4 regions of the Erwinia sp. Eh17-17 genome follow, and region 2 is predicted to be linked to each of the others. Evidence: predicted binding sites of a transcription regulator. Region 2 holds the regulator's gene; each other region holds the start of a gene.
What was found. The regulator PurR, encoded in region 2, represses purine synthesis genes. The targets are predictions, from matches to a motif close to CANGCAAACGTTTGCNTG.
Positions count from the first base shown of each region.

Region 1 (3,546 bases), on a different contig from region 2:
CACCTGAAGATTGAGGCGTACCGGCGAATCGGTCAGCACGGTTTTCAGCGCGGGCAGCAGCCAGGTCGCCAGACTGTCGGCGTTCACCGCCAGCGACAGCAGCAGCGGCGTCGTGCCGCTGTTATCGTCACCCAGCCACTCTTCTTCCAGCAGCTCCACCTGGTGCAGCAATGCCAGCAGTTTCTGGCCCTGTTCCGTCGGGCGTGGCGGCACGGTTCGCACCAGCAGAGGCTGGCCGAACATATTCTCAAGCTGTTTAATACGCTGTGAGACTGCTGACTGGGTAATACAGAGCTTTTGCGCGGCACGTTCAAAGCCGCGCTCGCGAATCACTGCATCCAGCGCCTGAAGCGTTCGATAATCCGGGCGTTTCATGAGTCTTAATACTCTCTTTCAGGTGTGGTAGATGCACTATGCCATATTTTATGCATTTTGCGCCGTGCTAACCTCACTTTATGAATCAACCACTTTGTGGGCTGTGTTCCAATCCTGCCAATCAAATGCCGCGCAGTGCAGCTTTTTTTCACAGCCTTGCTTTATACTACGCGCACACAGTGGCAGCACAGGTTTTAAACATATCATGACGCAGGATGAACTGAAAAAAGCCGTTGGCTGGGCAGCACTTGATTACGTCACGCCGGGTACCATCGTTGGCGTGGGTACCGGTTCGACCGCCGCCCACTTTATTGATGCTCTCGCCTCCATCAAACATCAGATCGAAGGTGCGGTGTCCAGTTCGGAAGCCTCCACGGCTAAACTGAAGGGCTACGGCATTCACGTATTCGACCTTAACGAAATCGACGAGCTGTCGGTCTATGTTGACGGGGCTGACGAGATCAACGGCCAGATGCAGATGATCAAAGGCGGCGGTGCCGCACTGACGCGTGAAAAGATTATTGCTGCCGTCGCCGACCGCTTTATCTGTATTGCCGATGCATCCAAGCAGGTGGATGTGCTGGGGCGCTTCCCTCTGCCGGTCGAAGTGATCCCGATGGCGCGCTCCTATGTTGCCCGTGAGCTGGTGAAGCTGGGTGGACAGCCGGAGTACCGTCAGAATGTCGTCACCGACAACGGCAACATTATTCTCGACGTTCATAATCTTAAAATCATTGACCCGACACGACTGGAAGCGGCGATTAACGCTCTGCCTGGCGTGGTAACCGTGGGGCTGTTTGCTGCCCGCTGCGCGGATGTTGCATTGATTGGTACGGCCGACGGTGTGCAAACCATTCAAAAATGATCTACCCGGCGTGAGTGCGGTGCAGGTTATTTTTATCTAAAAAACATCTTTTCTTTTGCAGGCAGAATTTAGTGACTTATGTCACACAGAGGCTGCCTTTAGCGCGTTCCTCCTGGTGGTTCGCGCTGCGCCACGATTTTCTATCGTAATGTTCTGACTGACGGGCTTGCCGTGCTGACGGCCAGGCAATCGTTTGTATTGCTGCTTGCGTAAATTTTGTTATTTTGACAGAAGGCTATCTTATATCCCTGCGGGTTTCTCTTCTCAGCAGGCTGACATTGCGCCTGTAAACGGGAAACAATGCGGGGATCAAGCCACATCTGAAGTCTGCTAAATAGGGTCGGGAAATGGCAAAAGTATCACTGGAGAAAGACAAGATTAAATTCCTGCTGGTGGAAGGCGTTCACCAGAGTGCAGTAGATAATCTGCGCTCTGCGGGCTACACCAACATCGAATTTCACAAGGGCGCACTGGATAGCGAAGCACTGAAAGAATCCATTCGCGATGCGCACTTCATTGGTTTGCGTTCGCGCACTCACCTTACCGAAGAGATCTTCGCTGCGGCAGAAAAACTGGTTGCCGTAGGTTGCTTCTGCATCGGGACCAATCAGGTTGATCTGAATGCGGCCGCGAAACGTGGTATTCCGGTGTTTAACGCACCCTTCTCCAATACCCGATCCGTTGCTGAGCTGGTTATCGGTGAGCTGCTGCTGATGCTGCGTGGTGTTCCGGCGGCTAACGCTAAAGCGCATCGCGGTCAGTGGCATAAACTGGCGGTGGGTTCCTATGAAGCGCGCGGTAAAAAGCTGGGTATCATCGGTTACGGTCATATCGGTATGCAGCTGGGCGTGCTGGCTGAAAGCCTGGGCATGCATGTGTTCTTCTACGATATTGAAAGCAAACTGCCGCTGGGTAACGCTACTCAGGTTCAGCATCTGTCCGACCTGCTGAATATGAGCGATGTGGTGAGCCTGCACGTGCCGGAAACACAGTCGACCCAGAATATGATGGGGCCGGAAGAGCTGGCGTTGATGAAGCCGGGCGCGCTGCTGATTAACGCCTCGCGCGGCACCGTGGTTGATATTCCGGCGCTGTGCCACGTGCTGGCGACCAAACACCTGGCGGGTGCGGCGATTGACGTATTCCCGGAAGAACCGGCGACCAACAGCGATCCGTTTAATTCACCGCTGTGTGAGTTCGACAACGTGATCCTGACGCCACACATTGGTGGCTCCACGCAGGAAGCGCAGGAGAACATCGGGATTGAAGTGGCGGGCAAGCTGGCGAAGTACTCGGACAACGGTTCCACGCTGTCTGCGGTTAACTTCCCTGAAGCCTCGCTGCCGATGCACGGTGCGAACGCCAGCCGTCTGATGCACATCCATGAAAACCGTCCCGGCGTGCTGACGGCCATCAACCTGATTTTTGCCGACCAGGGCATCAATATCTCCGCACAGTATCTGCAAACCACACCGCAGATGGGCTATGTGGTGATCGACGTTGACGCACCGCAGGATGTGGCGGATAAAGCGCTGCAGCTGATGAAAGCCATTCCGGGCACCATCCGCGCGCGTTTATTGTATTGAAACACGGGCTGACCGAAAAAGAAGGTCAGCCCCTACAATATCCGGTCGGTCCCTGCACATCATGGCCGACCGGAACAGAAGGTCGGCCCTTTTTGCATTTAAATCACCACTGCCAAATCTTTGACGGTGTAATCAGTGCGGGTAACGGGACATCCCACTCTGCCACTGGCAGACGTTCCACCTGCTGACAGTCATGCGCCAGCCCCACCGGCAGGAATCCATGCTGCTGCCAGTTCTGCAACGTGCGGTCGTAAAACCCGCCCCCCATTCCCAGGCGCTGTCCATCGGCATCAAACGCCACCAGCGGCACCATCAGCACGTCAAGCTCGCTTAACGGCACAAGATGACGAATATCCAGCGGTGGCTCCGGGATACGCAGGCGGTTGGTCCGCAGCTCGGTCTGTTCATCGTAACGCAGGAACAGCAGTTGGCCGGGCGAGAAAGGGTGCAGCACCGGGAGGTACACTCGCTGCTTACGCTGCCACAGTTTGGCAATTAACGGACGGGTATTGATCTCACCATCCACCGACAGAAACAGGGCAATGTTCTTCGCCTGCTTGAGAGGGGCAAAATTCAGGGCATGGTCGGCGACCTGCACGGCAGCACGCTGCTGTTGATCGTCGCTGAGTTCACGCCGCAGATGGCGCACATGGGTACGGATATCCTGGCGATCGCGAAGATTAAGGTTCATAGCGGGCAACTCTTATCAGAACGGTTTTG
Region 1 is NZ_JBDFQT010000007.1:80,958-84,503, forward strand. It holds gene ABEH87_RS17105 (LysR family transcriptional regulator ArgP) at 1-375, opposite strand, end outside; gene rpiA (ribose-5-phosphate isomerase RpiA) at 581-1,240, shown strand; gene serA (phosphoglycerate dehydrogenase) at 1,588-2,826, shown strand; gene ABEH87_RS17120 (5-formyltetrahydrofolate cyclo-ligase) at 2,930-3,517, opposite strand.
Region 1: a site for PurR is predicted at 1,423-1,440, ahead of serA (phosphoglycerate dehydrogenase). Genes of this name have one in related genera too.

Region 2 (3,546 bases):
TGTTCACTGCGCTGTGAAACGCTATTATTCGTGTATTGCGTTGAAAAAATTTGAAGGCAGGTTATGTGGTCTGAATATTCTCTTGAAGTGGTCGATGCGGTCGCCAGAACCGGCAGTTTTACTGCGGCAGCTGCAGAGCTTCATCGCGTACCTTCCGCGGTGAGTTACACCGTACGCCAGCTGGAAGAGTGGCTGGCGGTCAGCCTCTTTGAGCGTCGTCACCGGGATGTGGTGCTGACGGAGGCTGGCCGCGTTTTCAGTGAAGAAGGGCGCGCTGTTATCAAAAAAATGCTTGCCACCCGTACGCGCTGTCAGCAGGTGGCCAATGGCTGGCGCGGGCAGATTAATATTGCGGTAGACAGGATCGTGCGGCCGGCACGTACCCGGCAGCTGGTGGTCGATTTTTACCGGCATTTTCCCGATATGGAACTCCATATCATGCCGGAAGTGTTCAACGGCGTGTGGGATGCGCTGGCCGATGGCCGTGTGGACGTGGCGATTGGCGCCACCCAGGCGATACCGGTGAGAGGGCGCTTTGCTTTTCGTGATATGGGTAGCCTGAACTGGCGCTGTGTGGTGCAGGCACAACATCCGCTGCTTGGTCACCGCGGTGCGCTGAGCGAAGCCCTGATCCGCGAATGGCCCTCGCTGGTGCTGGAAGATACGTCACGAGCACTGCCGAAGCGTACCACCTGGACGCTGGATAATCAGCGGCGGCTGGTGGTGCCTGACTGGGACAGCGCGTTTGACTGCCTGCGCGCCGGGCTCTGTGTCGGGATGGTGCCGGGCCATTACGCCCAGCCGGGATTACAACAGCAGGAACTGGCTGAGCTGACGCTGGCATCGCCTTTTCCCGACAGTCCCTGCTACCTGAGCTGGTCAGAGCAGAGCGCCTCTCCGGCGCTGAACTGGCTGCTGGAATACCTGGGCAGCACCGAGACGCTGAACGCCGAATGGCTGAGTGAGCAGCCCGACCCGCAGCCGGTCAGCGCTTAACGGCGATAGTCGCGGAAAGGACCATCTGCCACCGAGCGGCGTTCAATCAGTGAGGGATGAACCTCGATGGTCTGCTGCTCTTCGCGTTTACTGGTGATGCGGTCCAGCAGCATGTCAAAGGCGGTTTCACCCAGGCGCTCTTTCGGCTGATGTACCGTAGTCAGCGCCGGGGTGAAGTAACGGGCGTTGCGCACGTTATCATAACCGATCACCGAAATGTCCTGCGGGACGCGCAATCCCATCTCGTCGGCGGCGCAAATCGCCCCCATCGCCATAATATCGCCGCCGCAGAAGATCGCCGTTGGACGCTGTTTCTGCGACAAAATCTGCTGCATAGCGCGATAGCCTGACTCCGGTTCGAAGTCGCCCTGCACCAGCCACTCTTCGCGCAGAGTGATCCCGGCTTCTGCCAGCGCTTTCAGAAAGCCAGCGTGGCGGCCGCCGCCGGTATTGCGCTCCAGCTGACCGGGGATAGCACCGATATCCCGGTGCCCGCGTTCAATCAGATAGCGGCCAGCCAGATAGCCGCCTTCAAAGGCATTATCCAGCACGGTATCGGTAAAATCGCCGCGCGACTCATTCCAGTCCATCACCACCATCGGGATGTTGCGGTTCTCTTCCAGCATGGCTATCAAGGTGTCCGGATATTCAGAGCACATCACCAGCAGCCCATCAACGCGCTTCTGCGCCATCATTGACAGATATGCCTGCTGTTTTTGCAGGTCATTGTGCGCATTGCCCAGAATCAGCGTATAGCCTTGAGCGAAGCAGCGGTTTTCCACGGCTTCAATGATCTCGGCAAAGTAGGGCGCTTCACTGGAAGTTGCCAACAGGCCAATGGTTTTGGTGTGGTTGACCTTAAGACTGCGGGCCACGGCGCTGGGAGAATAATGCAATTCTTTGATGGCCACCCACACCGCTTCTCGCGTCTCTTCGGCCACAAAGCGCGTTTTATTGATCACGTGCGACACGGTGGTGGTGGACACGCCGGCGCGCTTTGCCACATCCTTAATTGTTGCCATTAAAATCGTACTCCTGGTGTTATCGTAACAACTTGATAACTAGTTGGTTAAACGTTTGCCTGGATACAGCTATTCCTGCCCGACAAGAGTCATTTTGGGTGCTGTCTCAAAGGGTCGGGAAGGGGATGAATCGTCCGTAGAGTGACATGCAGTGCTGACTAAAACGGTTTGCGCTGCCTGTTGCGCAACGCAAGGAGAGAATTCTAACAAGGCTGCGCGCAGAAAACGAGATTTTTACGGGTAACTGTGGGAAAATCTGTAGGCTTACTAATGACAAGGTTATTAAGGAGAGAAAATGAATACTGATATGAAAATGACAGCGCTGGCGGTGGTGGGTTCACTGCTATTGATTATGGCGTTCAGTTTTACGGCTGTCATGCATTAAGCATGTGCTGCACGGGAGGGGGTAACCCTTCCCGTTTAGCGAATGGTTTTAGGCGTCATTACCCTGCGCGCGCCAATGTAATGTTCCTGCCAGTAGTCTTCACTCAGCGCACTAACCTGAATATCTTTACCGGTGCGCGGTGACTGAATAAATTTCCCCCCGCCAAGATAAACACCCACGTGGTCTGCTGTGCCACGACCGTTAATTCTGAAGAATACCAGGTCGCCTTTCTCTAACTGGTCGCGCTTAATCGAAGCGGCATCGCGCAGGTGATACATTTCATTAGCTGTGCGTGGGATCTTAAATTTCACCAGATCTTTGTAGGCGTACCATACCAGGCCACTGCAGTCGAAGCCGGTTTTGGGTGAGGTTCCGCCCCACTGATAGGGCTTACCTAACTGACCCATTAACTTGTTCATCGCCGTTTCACGAGCTTTCTGATAACGCGCACGGTGCGCTTTGCTCAGCTTCAGCGGTGCTGTCAGCTCGTCATTCTCACGTACTGTGCCTTTGGCCGTTGCGCGCTGACGACCATAGTGTTTTTTCTCCGCTTTCTTACTGGCGGCGATTTTTTTGCTCAGTGATTTTTTGCTTAATTTCGCAGTGCGCAGGGGCTCGGCAGTGGTTTTCTTTTTTTCTTTAAGAAGGGTCTTTTTGGCCTGAGCCACACGTGCCGCTTTAGTCGATTCTCTTTTAACGGGCAGCGCCGCTTCCCTGGCTTTTTTAGTCGCCGGAGTTTTTACTTTTTTGGTGGCGGTGGTTTTTACCGGGCGGCGCTTACGGCGTTCATCTTCGCGTGCCGTGTTACCGTCAGCCTTTTGCTGATTGGCATTAATAGGGGTATGTGGCGATGCGTGCGCCATATTGAAGAACAACTGGGTGAAAGCCAGTATGCAGAGCGTGATGAGTAAACGCATTGTTCCCATTAACAGTTTGTGCGCTGCAAAACAGGGCAGCACATTCAGAAAAGAGATTTCTGCGCTCAGGCAGAAGGTTAGCTCGATTCTAATCTAACTTCTTAATAAACGGTTAGGTCTTTTTTGTTTCAATAATACAGATCAAGTAAACGATGTTAAATTGAACACAATCAGGTGGTTAACTCAGCAGCTCAATCCCTTTGGGAAATATCCGGTGCAGCGGCGA
Region 2 is NZ_JBDFQT010000001.1:1,069,624-1,073,169, reverse strand. It holds gene punR (DNA-binding transcriptional activator PunR) at 64-996, shown strand; gene purR (HTH-type transcriptional repressor PurR) at 993-2,018, opposite strand; gene ABEH87_RS04730 (NlpC/P60 family protein) at 2,439-3,320, opposite strand.

Region 3 (3,546 bases), 470 kb from region 2:
CGATAGCACGCTGCACCAGCTGCTCACCCTGTGTTCCCAGGCCAGACTGACGGAGATGTTCATCAATCGCTTTTCGCTCATCGCTATCGATATGACCGTCACTTTTGGCGGCAAACACCAGCGCTTCAATCAGGCGCTCAGCGCGGCGATCGACCGATGAACTCTGCTGACCAAACTGTGGCTGGTCCTGATGGGTTTCGCTGACGCGCTGTTTGTATTTATTCCACAGCAAAGCGCCTGCTGCGGCACCGCCGCCGATGATGACCGCATTCTTTCCGTATTTCATCAGCAGGTTGCGCGAAGATTTGCTGGCAATCAGCAACCCTGCCAGGCCACCCAGCGCGCCGGGCGCCAGCATCTTACTCAGCCCTTCTCCGCCAGCAGAGGATTTACCCGCCTTACCTAATACCGTCTGAATCTGTTGCAGCCAGTTGCTCATAGTCGACCCTTGTTTGCCAGAAAACACCACAATAGAGCAGCCCGCGTCAGGAAACGTCAAATGGTGCAAAGGCTGTAAAATTTCAGCGCCCTGGACAGCCGATTGTACAGAGCTTATCCGCTCAGCCGCAGAGAGTTTGTCGGAACACAGCGAGAGATCTACCCTGAAAAGGCAATACCGCAGAAGAGGAACGCGACGAATGACATTTTTATCAAACCCCCTGTTTATCAATACTGTCCTGCTCGGCGGCAGCAGTGAAGAGAAGCTGCGCGCCGCAGCGGCGGCGGGATTTAACCAGGTGGAGCTGTGGCAACAGGATGTGAGCAACGCCGGTGGCGACGCCGCCGCGCTGGCAGAGCTGTGCCGGCAGCTGTCGCTGGGGCTGACGGATTATCAGGTATTGCTGGACTTTGATGGCGCGCCGGACGCCCGGCGCGGGGATAAGCGGCGTGAAGCGTTAGACATGATGAAAACCGCACAGCGCCTTGGGGCCTCTACCCTGCTGGTACCGGCCTCTACCGATGCGCAATGCTGTGAAGCGCGTATCGACGACGATTTACGCTGGCTGACTGAACAGGCGGCCGGGCATAATCTGCGCATCGCGTATGAGGCCATGGCCTGGAGTACCCATGTCAGCCACACCGCAGCAGCGTGGCAGCGTATTCAGCAGATCGACGCGCCCAATCTTGGGCTGGTAGTGGATGCGTTTCATATCTTTGTGCGCCGGAGAACGCTGGCTGACCTGGAAGGCATTCCCGCAGAGAAGATTTTTCTGGTGCAGCTGTCAGACCTGGACTGTCAGCCGGATGCACAGCATCTGGTCGAAACCGCCCGTCATCACCGCCTGTTACCGGGCGAGGGCCACTATCCACTGCGGGCGTTGCTACAGCATTTAGCACAGATCGGATATCAGGGACCGCTGGGGATGGAGGTGTTTAACGATCAACGCCACGCTGCCGATCCGTTCGCAACGGCAGAGGCAGCAATGGCGTCGCTACGCGGTGTGCTGAATAAATGATGACTGAAAGGCTGGCCAGGAATTCATGGCCAGCCAAAACAGTGAATAAGATCAGGCGGATTTAACTGCGCGCAGTTTGCCTTCGACATTCTCTTCGCTGTCATCAGCGGGGGTGTTCTCTTCCGGCAGCTTGCCGCTGCGCAGGATCTGCTGCAGAGCCTCTTTATTTTCCGCCATAAACATCCCCAGCGCTTCACCCTGCTGCTCTTCCACTTCCAGCGGGCTGGCGATCAGCCAGTCAGCAAAAACCTCTGCCAGGTCGAGCATTTTGTCGTAAGCATCCGCTTCTTTTTTGCTGGCAAATGTCATCTTTTCCTCACCTTTTCTGACGACAACGTATTTGATTTCAACAGCCATGATTTCGTTCCTTTTTAACTGTATTTTTATACAGTATATCAGCGCTGCTTTTTTGACTCAAGAATAAACTGCGGGATGATCGCGCAAACGTTTTCGTTTATACTGCGCCCGATTTTTTCACTCCATTCAGGTAGAGATTATGACAACTCTTGGAACTGCGCTGCGCCCTAATGCAACCCGTGTAATGCTGTTAGGTTCAGGTGAACTGGGCAAAGAAGTGGCGCTGGAATGCCAGCGTCTTGGTGTGGAAGTAATTGCCGTGGATCGCTACGCCGATGCCCCCGCGATGCACGTTGCCCACCGCAGCCATGTGATCAATATGCTGGATGGTGCTGCCCTGGCTGCCGTGGTGGCGCTGGAAAAACCGGATTTTGTCGTGCCGGAAATTGAAGCTATCGCCACCGATATGCTGATCGAACTGGAGAAGCAGGGCCAGCACGTGGTTCCCACCGCGCGCGCGGCGAAACTGACCATGAACCGCGAAGGTATCCGCCGTCTGGCCGCAGAAGAACTGGCGCTGCCCACCTCTACCTATCGCTTTGCCGACAGCCACGAAGCCTTCCTCACCGCTGCGGATGAGATCGGCTTTCCCTGCATCGTCAAACCGGTCATGAGCTCTTCCGGCAAAGGGCAGAGCTTTATTCGTGAAGCCGCACAGCTGGACGCGGCGTGGGAATATGCCCAACAGGGTGGCCGTGCAGGTGCCGGTCGGGTGATCGTTGAAGGTGTGGTGAAGTTCGATTTCGAAATCACCCTGCTGACCATCAGTGCGGTGGACGGTATCCACTTCTGTGCGCCGATTGGCCATCGTCAGGAAGACGGCGACTATCGTGAATCGTGGCAGCCACAGCAGATGAGCGATCTCGCCCTGCAGAGTGCGCAGGAGATTGCGCGCGACGTGGTGAACGCGCTGGGTGGCCGGGGTCTGTTTGGCGTTGAGCTGTTTGTCTGTGGTGATGACGTGGTGTTTAGCGAAGTCTCACCGCGCCCGCACGACACCGGGATGGTGACGCTGATCTCTCAGGACCTGTCAGAGTTTGCCCTGCACGTTCGGGCTTTTCTCGGCCTGCCGGTTGGCGGTATCCGTCAGTACGGCCCGGCTGCTTCGGCGGTGATCCTGCCAGAGTTGGACAGCAGCAACGTGCAGTTTGCCAATCTCTCTGCCGCACTGGGTGCGGGGTTACAGCTGCGCCTGTTCGGTAAGCCAGAGATTCAGGGCAAGCGCCGCCTGGGCGTGGCGCTTGCAACCGGCAGCGATATTGACGATGCGGTACAGCGCGCCATTCATGCCGCTGCCAGCGTAAACGTCAGCGGTTAACCGGCCATGGGGCGGCTTTGCACCGCCCCTCAATATCAGCGTGCCCCTGCGACGGCTTCCTGCGCCAGGCGGGTGATACGATCGTAGTCCCCCGCTTCCAGTGCGTCTGCCGGCACCAGCCACGATCCGCCAATACACAACACGCTTTTCAGCGCCAGATAGTCACGGTAGTTAGCGGGCGATATGCCCCCCGTCGGGCAAAAACGCACCTGAGGGAAAGGTCCGCCAATAGCCTGCAGGGCTTTCACCCCGCCGTTGGCTTCCGCCGGGAAGAATTTAAACTCACGCAGACCGTAATCAAGACCGGTCATCAGTTCAGAGACGGTACTGATGCCGGGGATCAGCGGAACAGAACCCTCGACGGCGGCTCTGAGCAGGGGCTCGGTCAGCCCAGGGCTGATGATAAACTGTGCC
Region 3 is NZ_JBDFQT010000001.1:601,324-604,869, reverse strand. It holds gene ABEH87_RS02635 (DUF533 domain-containing protein) at 1-439, opposite strand, end outside; gene ABEH87_RS02630 (sugar phosphate isomerase/epimerase family protein) at 639-1,457, shown strand; gene ABEH87_RS02625 (YebG family protein) at 1,509-1,814, opposite strand; gene purT (formate-dependent phosphoribosylglycinamide formyltransferase) at 1,954-3,132, shown strand; gene ABEH87_RS02615 (bifunctional 4-hydroxy-2-oxoglutarate aldolase/2-dehydro-3-deoxy-phosphogluconate aldolase) at 3,168-3,546, opposite strand, start outside.
Region 3: a site for PurR is predicted at 1,895-1,912, ahead of purT (formate-dependent phosphoribosylglycinamide formyltransferase). Genes of this name have one in related genera too.

Region 4 (3,546 bases), on a different contig from region 2:
ATGGCCATCACTTCGCCCACCGATTTCATCTGCGTGGTCAGGCGGTCGTTCGCCCCGGCAAACTTCTCGAAGTTGAAACGTGGAATTTTTGTCACTACGTAGTCGATGGACGGTTCGAACGACGCCGGAGTCAGACCGCCGGTGATGTCGTTGGTCAGTTCATCGAGGGTAAAGCCAACCGCCAGCTTGGCGGCAATTTTGGCAATCGGGAAGCCCGTCGCTTTCGAGGCCAGCGCGGAAGAACGCGACACGCGCGGATTCATCTCGATGACGATCAGACGGCCGTTTTCCGGATTGACCGAGAACTGCACGTTAGATCCCCCGGTTTCCACGCCGATTTCACGCAGCACCGCCAGCGAGGCGTTACGCATGATCTGGTACTCTTTGTCGGTCAGCGTCTGCGCTGGCGCAACGGTAATGGAGTCACCGGTGTGAATGCCCATAGCATCAAAGTTTTCAATCGAGCAGACGATGATGCAGTTGTCGTTTTTATCACGCACCACTTCCATCTCGTACTCTTTCCAGCCAATCAGCGACTCGTCAATCAGCAGCTCATTGGTTGGCGACAGGTCGAGACCGCGTTCGCAGATCTCTTCGAACTCTTCACGGTTGTAAGCGATGCCGCCGCCGGTGCCGCCCATGGTAAAGGATGGACGAATGATGCACGGGAAGCCGACGTCGGCCGCAACCGCCAGCGCTTCTTCCATGGTATGTGCGATACCGGAACGTGCGGTATCAAGGCCGATTTTCTTCATCGCCACGTCGAAACGGCGGCGGTCTTCGGCTTTATCAATGGCATCGGCGGTGGCACCGATCATCGTGACGCCAAACTCAGCCAGCACGCCCTGACGTTCCAGCTCCAGCGCACAGTTCAGCGCCGTCTGGCCACCCATCGTTGGCAGCACCGCATCCGGGCGCTCCTTCTCGATAATTTTGCGCACCACTTCCCAGTTAATCGGCTCGATATAGGTGGCATCGGCCATGTCCGGGTCGGTCATAATGGTTGCCGGGTTAGAGTTCACCAGGATAACGCGGTAACCCTCTTCACGCAGTGCTTTACACGCCTGCGCACCGGAGTAATCGAATTCACAGGCCTGGCCGATGACAATCGGGCCAGCACCAAGGATCAGGATACTTTTTATGTCTGTACGTTTTGGCATTTTCTTTCTCTCCCGATCTTATTTCGCGGCTTTAATCAGTTCGATAAAGTGATCGAACAACGGGGCGGCATCGTGCGGGCCAGGGCTCGCTTCCGGGTGCCCCTGGAAGCTGAAGGCGGCTTTATCGGTGCGGTGGATGCCCTGTACCGTGTGGTCAAACAGCGAAGTATGAGTCACGCGCAGACAGGCTGGCAGGTTGCCGTCATCAACGGCAAAACCGTGGTTCTGGGCGGTGATCATCACGGTGTTATTGTCGTGATCTTTCACCGGGTGGTTGCCACCGTGGTGGCCCAGCTTCATCTTCACGGTTTTTGCCCCGCTGGCCAGCGCCAGCAGCTGATGGCCCAGACAGATACCAAATACCGGGGTGTTGGTTTCCAGCAGGCGTTTAATCGCGGTAATCGCGTAGTCACACGGCTCCGGGTCGCCCGGTCCGTTAGAGAGGAACACGCCATCCGGATTCAGCTTCAGGACCTCTTCTGCAGAGGTCTGCGCCGGTACAACCGTCAGGCGGCAGCCGCGATCCACCAGCATACGCAGGATATTGCGTTTCACACCGTAGTCATAAGCCACCACGTGGAATGGCAGGTCAGCATCCGCTGCCGGCGCTGGCAGGTCACCTTCCAGCGTCCAGCTGCCCTGCTGCCATTGATAAGACTCCGGCGTCGTCACTTCTTTCGCCAGGTCCATCCCCTTCAGGCCAGGGAAGGCTTTGGCTTTTGCCAGTGCATCTGCGGCGTCCAGTGCGTCTCCGGCGATAATGCAGCCGTTCTGTGCCCCTTTTTCACGCAGCAGACGCGTCAGCTTACGTGTATCGATATCGGCAATAGCGACAATGTTGTGGCGCGTCAGATAGTCTGACAGCCCTTCTTCATTGCGGTAGTTGCTGGCAATCAGCGGCAGGTCACGAATAACTAAACCCTGTGCGTGTACCTGAGACGATTCTTGGTCAGCGGCGTTGGTGCCGACATTGCCGATATGGGGATAAGTGAGAGTAACGATCTGGCGGGAATAGGAAGGATCAGTGAGGATTTCTTGATAACCGGTCATTGAAGTGTTGAAAACAACTTCTCCCACTGCCGACCCGGTTGCCCCGATGGCCCGACCGTGGAATTGGGTTCCGTCTTCCAGAACCAATAGCGCTGACTTAATCAAAACATCCTCCAGGGGAATAAACAGTCACAATATCTGCATATTAATTCAGGAATGACCCTAAAATCAATGCAAAAACTGCCTGACTGCTCAGTTTTTGGCAAATTGCGCGCATTCTAATGATAGCCCCCGCGATTGTCTACCCTGCGAGGCGCTTTTTCTGCACTTTTTAGCTAACTGAACGTAAAACCGGAAGATTTACCCTGAAACAACCACATATCCTGGCGATAAAAACGGTTGCCTGACCTTGTGAGCATAAATTTAAGGTAAAGGGAGTAGAAAAGTGGACCAAATGGTCAAAATTCGCATTCAGCCACACAATTACATAGCTGAAAACATCACTTATAACAAATACAAAGAAAAATATTAATGAAGACGCTGTTTATCACAAAATAAAAAGGGCAATAAAATTATTGCCCAACCAATCAAAACGTTATGATTGAAATAACCACATCACGATGGTACACAACACTTACAAATCATCAAGATTCAGGACGCTGCGCATATCATAAAGACCTGATTTATGCGCCTTTAACCATATTGCAGCACGAACTGCGCCACTGGCGAAGGTCATACGGCTTGAAGCCTTATGGGTTATCTCTACACGTTCGCCCACATCTGCAAACATCGCGGTGTGCTCACCGATAATGTCTCCGGCACGTACTGTGGCAAAACCGATGGTCTGCGCTTCACGCTCGCCGGTGTAACCTTCACGGGCATAGACCGCATGCTCATTCAGGTTCCAGTTCATTGCCCCCGCAATGGCCTCCCCCATTGCCAGCGCCGTACCTGAAGGCGCATCCACCTTATGACGATGATGCGCTTCGATAATTTCGATATCCGCATAGTCGCCCATCACTTTGGCGGCTTTTTCCAGCAGCTTCAGCATCAGGTTGACGCCAACGCTGAAGTTGGCGGCAAATACGATGCCGATCTCTTCTGCGGCGGATTGGATGGCCGCTTTACCCGCATCGTCAAAGCCGGTGGTGCCGATCACCATGGTTTTTTTATGCTGACGGCAAAATTCCAGATAGTGCAGCGTCCCTTCCGGACGGGTAAAGTCGATCAGCACGTCGAAGTCATTGACCACAGCATCCAGACTGTCGCTGACGTTGATACCCAGCGCGCCGCACCCCGCGAGCTCACCGGCATCAGTCCCTGCCAGCGATGAACCTTTACGCACAATCGCTGCGCCCAGGCGCGCCCCTTCAGCCTGAACAGTTGCCTGAATCAG
Region 4 is NZ_JBDFQT010000003.1:194,231-197,776, forward strand. It holds gene carB (carbamoyl-phosphate synthase large subunit) at 1-1,160, opposite strand, end outside; gene carA (glutamine-hydrolyzing carbamoyl-phosphate synthase small subunit) at 1,179-2,315, opposite strand; gene dapB (4-hydroxy-tetrahydrodipicolinate reductase) at 2,785-3,546, opposite strand, start outside.
Region 4: a site for PurR is predicted at 2,539-2,556, ahead of carA (glutamine-hydrolyzing carbamoyl-phosphate synthase small subunit). Genes of this name have one in related genera too.